2 regions of the Saccharopolyspora gloriosae genome follow, and region 1 is predicted to be linked to the other one. Evidence: riboswitches for the same ligand, from Rfam matches in the RefSeq annotation. Region 1 holds a riboswitch; the other holds the start of a gene.
What was found. Region 1 has a riboswitch for glycine ahead of gcvT (glycine cleavage system aminomethyltransferase GcvT). Riboswitches for the same ligand answer to the same signal wherever they lie in the genome.
Positions count from the first base shown of each region.

Region 1 (4,203 bases):
GCAGGCCGATCACGGCGCACTGGGCCACCGCGGGGTGCCGGATCAGCAGCTCCTCCACCTCGCGCGGGTAGATGTTGTAGCCGTTGCGGATGATCAGGTCCTTCTTGCGGTCGACGATGGACACGTAGCCCTCGGCGTCCTTGGTGCCCATGTCGCCGGTGCGGAACCAGCCGTCGACGACGGCCGCCGCGGTCGCCTCCGGGTCGTCCAGGTAGCCCGCGAACACGTTGTGGCCGCGCACCACGATCTCGCCGACCTCGCCCGCGGGCAGCAGCTCGATGCGGTCCTCCACGGACGGTTCGGCGACCTCGACGTCGATGCCCCACAGCGCGTGCCCGACGGTGCCCGCGCGCGGGCCGAACGCCGGTTGGTTCACCGTCGCCGTCGGCGAGGTCTCCGACAGGCCGTAGCCCTCGTGGATCGGGGCGCCGAAGCGGCGCTGGAACCGCTCCAGCACCGCGACCGGCAGCGCGGCGCCACCGGAAACGCACATCCGCAGGCTCGGCACCTCGGCGTCGTCGCCCGCGGCCTCCAGCATCCGGATGTACATCGTGGGCACGCCGTTGAGCTGCGTGATCCGGTGGTCGCGGATGAGCCGCAGCGCCTCCGCCGGGTCGAACTTCGGTTGCAGCACCAGCGTGGCGCCCGCGCGGAACGTGGTGTTCAGCGACACCGTCTGGCCGAACACGTGGAACAGCGGCAGGCAGCCCAGCACCAGGTCCTCGGACCGGGTGTCGTTGGCGTCGAACGCGTTCACCGTCGCGTTCATGACCAGGTTGAGGTGGGTCAGCACCGCGCCCTTGGGGCGGCCGGTGGTGCCGCTGGTGTAGAAGATCACCGCCGGGTCCTCCGGGGAACGCGTCTCGAACGCGCGCACCGGTTCGGCGTCCGCAGCCTCCGCCGACAGCGACGGCGGCGCGTCCTGGCTCGGTCCGCCGGAACCGACCGACACCAGCGGGATGCCGGCCCGGCGCGCGGATTCGGCGGCCAGGGCGAGCTGGCTCGTGTGGCCGATGACGAGCTTCGCGCCCGAGTTGCGCAGCAGGTACGCCGCCTCGTCGGGAACCAGCAGCAGCGGCACCGGAACGACGACGGCGCCCGCGGTGAGCACCGCGTAGTAGGCGCGCACGAAGTCGATGACGTTGGGCGCGACGATCGCCACCCGGTCGCCCGGTTCGACGCCGCGAGCGCGCAGCGCGGCGGCGTGCGCGCGGACCTGTTCCCACAGCTCGCCGTAGTCGACCTGCTCGGCGCCTTCGACGACCGCGGTCGCCCGTGGCGTGATCCTGGCCGGTTCGGCGAGCACCGACACCAGCGACAGCGTGGTCTGCGGCTTGATCGGCGCCGAGGACTCGTCGTCGTTGACCATCGTCCACCTCCGTGAGGACGTCGCCCGACGCCGATCGGGGGCCCGCACCGCGCCCGCCGATGGACACCTGGCGACTAACGTCGTTAGTTTTGGACTCTAGGACCACCCCGCGGACCGCGGCAAGACCACCGCCCCGGACACTGTGCGGAGTCGCCGCAGGGCAACCGGCCGAACACGGTGCGGCATCGGAACGCCACGGCGCAGGGCCGGATGGCAGGCAGGAGCGCGGCATGGGCAGACCGAAGAGTCCCCAGCTCACACCGGAACGCATCCGCGAGCACGCGTTGGTGATCATCGACACGTCCGGGCTCGAAGCGCTGTCCATGCGCAAGCTCGCCGAAGCGCTCGGAGTCCGCGCCGCCTCGCTGTACAACCACGTCGCGACCAAGGAAGCCCTGCTGCACGACGTCGCCAACGACGTGATGGCCACCGTGGACACCACCGGCTTCGCCGCCGGCTGGACCACCGGCCTGCTGCGCTGGGCCCGCTCCTACCGGGCGGCGCTGGCCGCCCACCCGAACCTGGTGCCGTTCATGGCCTCCGGCCCGGCCCGCCGCGAAACCTCGCTGAGCCGCGCCGACGCGGTGCACGGCGGCCTGACCAGCGCGGGCTGGCCGCCCCGGTACGCCACGATGATCGGCGCCTCCACCAAGTACCTCGTCGTCGGCGCCGCGATGGGATCGTTCGCAGGCGGGTTCGTCGACGACGCCGAGATCTACGACGACCGGTTCCCGCACCTGCGCAACGCGCACCTGCTGCGCGAGCACGCGGCGGAGATCGACGACGCCAGCTTCGAGGTCGCGCTGCAAGCCCTGGTCGACGGCCTGCGAGTGCAGTACGAGCAGGTCACGGCCCATGCGGACGACTTCGGAGGGTAACGGGATCACGCTCACGTTCGGTTGACTGCGATGTGTGATCTCCGTAGCGTTTCTGAACACAACAGAAGACGAGACGAACACGCCGACGACGTCGAGCGGGAGAGTCTGCGCCCCGCCAGGAGCCCCTGGTCCGTGCAGGATGCGATTCCTGGGTGCAGCGCCGAAGGAGCAATCCTCCCCAACAAACTCTCAGGCCCCGCACCGCACGACACCAGGCGATCACGGAGAAAAGCAGGGACACGCGTCCCTCGCCCAAGGTGCAAGCCGCCGACGCGCGGTGAAACTCTCAGGCCAATGACTCCGGGGAGACCGGCCAGCGCACGCCCGCGCCCGTCGCCGTCGAGGGACCCCGGATATGGTTTCTGCTGGAAGTGGCCGCAACCGGTCCCCTCGGACGTGATCGGTGCCCACGAGGAGGAGTTCCGCACCATGACGTCGTCTTCCCCCTCCCTGAGAGAGACACCGCTAGGGGAGATCCATGCGTCCTCGGGCGCACATTTCACCGAATTCGCCGGGTGGCGGATGCCGGTGCGCTACACCGGCGACACCGCCGAACACCAGGCCGTGCGCACCGCCGCCGGCCTGTTCGACCTCTCGCACATGGGCGAGATCAAGATCAGCGGCCCGCAGGCCGCCGAGGCGCTGGACTACGCGCTCGTCGCGAAGGCCTCGACGATCACCGAGGGTCGCGCCCGCTACACCATGCTGTGCAACGCCGACGGCGGAGTGCTCGACGACCTGATCGTCTACCGGCTCGGCGAGTCGGAGTACCTGGTGGTCGCCAACGCCGCGAACGCGGCCGTGGTCTCCGCCGAGCTCGCCGACCGCGTCGCCGGGTTCGACGCGACGCACGAGGACGTCTCCGACGACTACGCGCTGATCGCCGTGCAGGGCCCGAAGTCCGTGGAGATCCTGGCGCCGCTGACCGGCACCGACCTCTCCGGCGTCAAGTACTACGCCGGGTACCCGAGCGTGGTAGCGGGCGCCGACGTGCTGCTGGCGCGCACCGGCTACACCGGCGAGGACGGCTTCGAACTGTTCACCTCGCCCGCCGACGCCCCCGCCGTGTGGCGGGCGCTGACCGACTCCGGCGCCGCGCACGGCCTCATCCCCGCCGGGCTGTCCTGCCGGGACACGCTGCGGCTCGAAGCGGGCATGCCGCTGTACGGCAACGAGCTCTCCGCGTCCCTGACCCCGTTCCACGCGAACCTGGGCCGGGTCGTGAAGCTCGACAAGCCCGGCGACTTCGTCGGCAAGGAAGCGCTGGCGAAGGTCGCGGAAGCGCCGACGGAGCGCACGCTGGTCGGCCTGCGCACCGATGCCCGCCGCGCTCCGCGGCACGGCTACCGGGTGCTCGACACCGACGGCGCCGAGATCGGCGAGGTCACCAGCGGTGCACCGTCACCGACGCTGGGCCACCCGATCGCAATGGCGTACGTGGACCGCGCGCACAGCGCCCCCGGCACCGCCCTGCAGGTGGACATCCGCGGCAAGTCGATCGACGTGGAAGTCGTCGAGCTGCCGTTCTACCGCCGGTCCGCCTGAGACCGCACCGCCCTCGGGGCACCACGAACCTCGAAAGGACCGCCCGGAACTTCCGGCGCAGCCCAGATCGAACACAGGAGGCAATTGCTCATGTCAACACCGGACCTGTTCAACGACCAGCTCTCGGCGGTGGATCCGGAGGTGGCCGAGGCCGTCGGTGCTGAACTCGGCCGTCAGCAGAACACGCTGGAGATGATCGCGTCGGAGAACTTCGCGCCGCAGGCCGTGCTGCAGGCGCAGGGTTCGGTGTTGACGAACAAGTACGCCGAGGGCTACCCGGGCAAGCGCTACTACGGCGGCTGCGAACACGTCGACGTCGTCGAGCAACTCGCGATCGACCGCGTCAAAGAACTCTTCGGCGCCTCCTTCGCCAACGTCCAGCCCCACTCCGGCGCGCAGGCCAACGCCGCG
Region 1 covers NZ_JACHIV010000001.1:4,775,554-4,779,756, forward strand. Annotated here, with positions in the region: gene BJ969_RS20750 (long-chain-fatty-acid--CoA ligase) at 1-1,369, opposite strand, end outside; gene BJ969_RS20755 (TetR/AcrR family transcriptional regulator) at 1,600-2,247, shown strand; glycine riboswitch at 2,334-2,461, shown strand; glycine riboswitch at 2,462-2,558, shown strand; gene gcvT (glycine cleavage system aminomethyltransferase GcvT) at 2,677-3,792, shown strand; gene glyA (serine hydroxymethyltransferase) at 3,883-4,203, shown strand, end outside.

Region 2 (4,203 bases), 650 kb from region 1:
AGGCCGGGGGCCAGGTGAAGGTGGCGAGACCGCCTGCGGGGAGCGCGTAGTCGAACTCCTGGCCCTGCCAGGACACGGTGATCGGCCGTTCGGCACCGCCGGGGTTGAGCGCGATCAGCGCGGTGGAACCGTCCGGGTTGCGGAACGCGACGTTCTGCACCCCGTCGAGCTCGTTCGATCCGATCCGGACCGCTCCGGGCCGCACGAACTTGCTGGCGTGCCCGAGCGCGTAGTACTCGGCGTTGTAGTCCACCTCGCCGGTGGCGTTGTCGATGGTGGTCACTCCGGTGCAGTCGTCGCACGCGCCGTCCATGACCGGGCCGTGCGCCGGGTCCAGCGCCAGGTTCCACAGCACGACGCTGCGGGCCCAGTTGCGGGTGCCGCCGATGATCAGGTTGCTCGCCTGCCAGGTCAGCGTGTCGCCGAAGGTCGCCGCCGGATCCTCCGACTCGGTGCCGGAGCATTCGGTGAGGTGGATCTCGGCGTCCGGATGCGCGTCGTGCACGGCGCTCTGCGCGTCCGGCGTCCCGCCGTAGCAGTGGAAGGCGGCCCCGTCGACGTACCGCGCCGCGTTGGCGTCGCCGAGCACGTGGTTCGGGTATTCGGTGTCGTCCCAGTTGTGGTCGTAGGCCAGGATCTTCGTGTCCAGGCCCGCGGCGTCGAGCTTCGGACCGAGGTCGTTGCCGATGAACGCCGCCTGGGCTTCCGGGGACATCGGGCTGCCCGGGTACGACGGCGGATCGTTCAACGGTTCGTTCTGCGGGGTCAGCGAGTCGATCGGGACCCCGGCCTGCTCGTATGCCTGCACGAAGCGGACCAGGTAGTCGGCGAAGACCTGGTAGTTCTGCGCCGGCAGTTCCCCGCCGACCATGGAGCCGTTGGACTTCATCCACGCGGGCGCGCTCCACGGCGTCGCCACCACGTTCAGCTCCGGAGCCAGTTCCCCGGCCCGTCGTAGCAGCGGCAGGATGTCGGCCTCGTCGTGAGCGATCGAGAACTCCGCCAGCTCGTAGTCGCTCTCCCCGGCGGGCACGTCGTCGTAGCTGTAGGTCGAGCGCGCGAAGTCCGAGGCGCCGACGACCTGCCGCAACGCGGTCAGGCCGATTCCGGTGTCCGCGTCGAACAGCCGGGACATGATCTCGTCGCGCCGCGGGGAGTTGTTCACCAGCCAAGCCGACGAGTCGGTCAGCGCCGCCCCGAACCCGTCGACGGCCTGGTACGTCGTCCCGGGGTCGACCGTGATCGTCTCGTTCCCGCCGCCCGCCCCGAACTCCGCGTCGGGCTGGCGCGCGAGCTTGCTCTGGCCGTCCTTCGTGGTCAACCAGACCCCCACCGCCGGGGCCGCGTGCGCAGGTGGAGCGAGCACCAGACCGGTGCTGAGCGTGATCGCGGAGAGCACCAGCGCGGCGGCCCGCCCGGCGCGAGGCGCCGCGACCCCGCCTCGTGTCTTGTGATCCATCTGCCCAGGGTGGTCTGACCAATCCTGCCCGGGTAGCTCCATTCGGTCGCAACCCCGCGCTCCGCGAGGCGAGGAAGGGAACCTTCCTGTCACCGGTGACAGGAAGGTTCCCTTCCTCTCTCGATCCGTGTGATCCGGAGCGAGGGGGCATTGACACCGACGGGTGCCCGTTTATCGTTGCTGGGCACGTCCACAACCGCATATGCCGCAGATCCCGGGCGGGAGAGACCCCGCGCCGACGGGGCGCCGAAGGAGCAAACACTCCCTGCAAACTCTCAGGCACCCATGACCGCTCGGGCGAGGCGACTCTGGAAAGCGCGCGCTCCGGCGCCGCACCCACGGTGCAAACCGCGCACGACGCGGTGAAGCTCTCAGGTTCCGCAACAGAGGGGGAGGCCCACGAACCCGGGCACACCTGTGCCCACGATGGTGAGGAGCCTCCATGTCCCTGCCCGAGCAGCTGCGCTACACCGAGGAACACGAGTGGATCGAGGACCGCGGTGACCTGGTCCGCATCGGCATCACGCCCTTCGCGGCCGAAGCGCTCGGCGACATCGTGTACGTGCAGCTCCCCGAGGTGGGCGAGCGGATCGAATCGGGCCAGACCTGCGGCGAGCTGGAATCGACGAAGTCGGTCAGCGACCTGTACGCGCCCGTGACCGGCGAGGTCGTGGCGATCAACGAGGCGGCGGCGGACGACCCCGCGGTGGTCAACGGGGACCCGTTCGGTGAGGGCTGGCTGCTCGACGTGCGTGCCGAGCAGACCGGTGCTGTGCTCACGGCGCAGGAATACGCCCAGTTGACCGGTGGTGAGTAAGCCGGGCTGAGGGGGACGGATCTGTGACGATCAGCGTCTTCGACCTCTTCTCAGTGGGCATCGGGCCGTCCAGTTCGCACACCGTCGGCCCGATGCGGGCCGCCGGGATGTTCACGGCACGCCTGCGCACCGAGGGTCTGCTCGGCGAGGTCACCAGGGTGAAAGCCGAGCTGTTCGGGTCGCTCGGAGCGACCGGGCATGGTCATGGGAGTCCGAAAGCGGTGCTGCTCGGGCTCGAAGGGCACGATCCGGAGACGGTGGATCCGGCCGCGGTCGAACACCGAGTGGACGCCGTCCGCACCGGTGGCCGGCTGTCGCTGGCGGGCGAGCACGACATCGCCTTCTCCGTCGATCGCGACCTCGTGATGCACCGGCGGAAATCGCTGCCGCTGCATCCCAACGGCATGCGGTTCACCGCGTTCGGTACCTCGGGTGAACTGCGCGCCGCGGTGTTCTACTCCGTCGGCGGCGGGTTCGTGGTCGACGACGGCGCCACCGGGACCGACCGGATCAAACCGGACGAGACCGCGGTCCGGCACCCGTTCCGCACCGGGCAGGAACTGCTCGCGAGGGCGGCCGATTCGGGATCGCGGATCAGCGACGTCATGTTCGACAACGAGCTGTCGTGGCGTTCCGCGGCGGACATCCGCGCGCAGCTGCTGCACATCTGGGGCGTGATGCGCGAATGCGTCGACAACGGGTGCAGCAACGATGGAGTGCTGCCCGGCGGGCTGAAGGTGAACCGGCGCGCGGCGGCGCTGCGGGCGAGCCTCACCGAGCAGGACGATCCGATGGAGTGGCTCACCTTGTTCGCCCTCGCGGTCAACGAGGAGAACGCGGCGGGCGGCCGGGTCGTCACCGCGCCCACGAACGGGGCCGCGGGCATCGTTCCCGCGGTGCTGCACTACTACGTGCGCTTCGTTCCCGGCGCCAGCGAGGACGGCGTGATCCGCTTCCTGCTGGCGGCGGGGGCGATCGGCGTGCTGTTCAAGGAGAACGCCTCGATCTCCGGTGCCGAGGTCGGGTGCCAGGGCGAGGTCGGCTCGGCGTGCTCGATGGCGGCGGCCGGGCTCGCCGAGGCGCTCGGTGCGACGCCGTGGCAGGTGGAGAACGCCGCCGAGATCGCGATGGAGCACAACCTCGGGCTCACCTGCGATCCGATCGGTGGCCTGGTGCAGATTCCGTGCATCGAGCGCAACGCCGTCGCCTCGGTCAAGGCGGTCACCGCCGCGCGGATGGCCCTGCGCGGGAACGGCAGCCACGTCGTCTCGCTCGACAAGGTCATCAAGACCATGCGCGACACCGGCCGCGACATGAAGGCCAAGTACAAGGAGACGGCTCGCGGCGGCCTCGCCGTCAACGTCATCGAGTGCTGATCCCGCCGCCCTGCCCGAACGCAGGCCCGCTCCGGGCGGGCAGGGCGAGCAAGGGAACCTTCCTGTCATCCACGTGAGGAAGGGAACCTTCCTGTCACGGTCTGCTCGTCCGCGCTCGTCGCGGTGAGCCGGTGTGGTGAGGTGCCGATTCCGATCGTCGCGTGCCCGGGTCGGTGGAGCGTGGCGGCACCGGGTGACAGGAAGGTTCCCTTCCTCGCATTGAGTTGCGCACAACTCAGTTGCGGGCAACTCAAATTGGGGCTAGTGTCGATCTCGTGCAGGAGGCGGGATGAGTTCGGACTCGGTGCTGTCGCTGGATCGGCAGGTGTGCTTCGCGCTCTACAGCGCGTCGCGCTCGTTCACCAACCTGTATCGGCCGTTCCTCGACGAGCTGGGGCTGACCTACCCGCAGTACCTCGTGATGCTGGTGCTCTGGGAACGCGATTCGCTGGCGGTCAAGGATCTCGGGGCGACGCTCCGGCTCGATTCCGGGACGTTGTCGCCGTTGGTGAAGCGGCTCGAAGCCGGTGGCCTGGTCGCGCGGCGGCGCA
Region 2 covers NZ_JACHIV010000001.1:5,427,256-5,431,458, reverse strand. Annotated here, with positions in the region: gene BJ969_RS23680 (glycoside hydrolase family 30 protein) at 1-1,459, opposite strand, end outside; glycine riboswitch at 1,669-1,761, shown strand; glycine riboswitch at 1,762-1,856, shown strand; gene gcvH (glycine cleavage system protein GcvH) at 1,902-2,276, shown strand; gene BJ969_RS23670 (L-serine ammonia-lyase) at 2,300-3,652, shown strand; gene BJ969_RS23665 (MarR family winged helix-turn-helix transcriptional regulator) at 3,942-4,203, shown strand, end outside.
Region 2: linked by a shared signal. The riboswitch ahead of gcvH (glycine cleavage system protein GcvH) and the one ahead of gcvT (glycine cleavage system aminomethyltransferase GcvT) in region 1 are both predicted to bind glycine.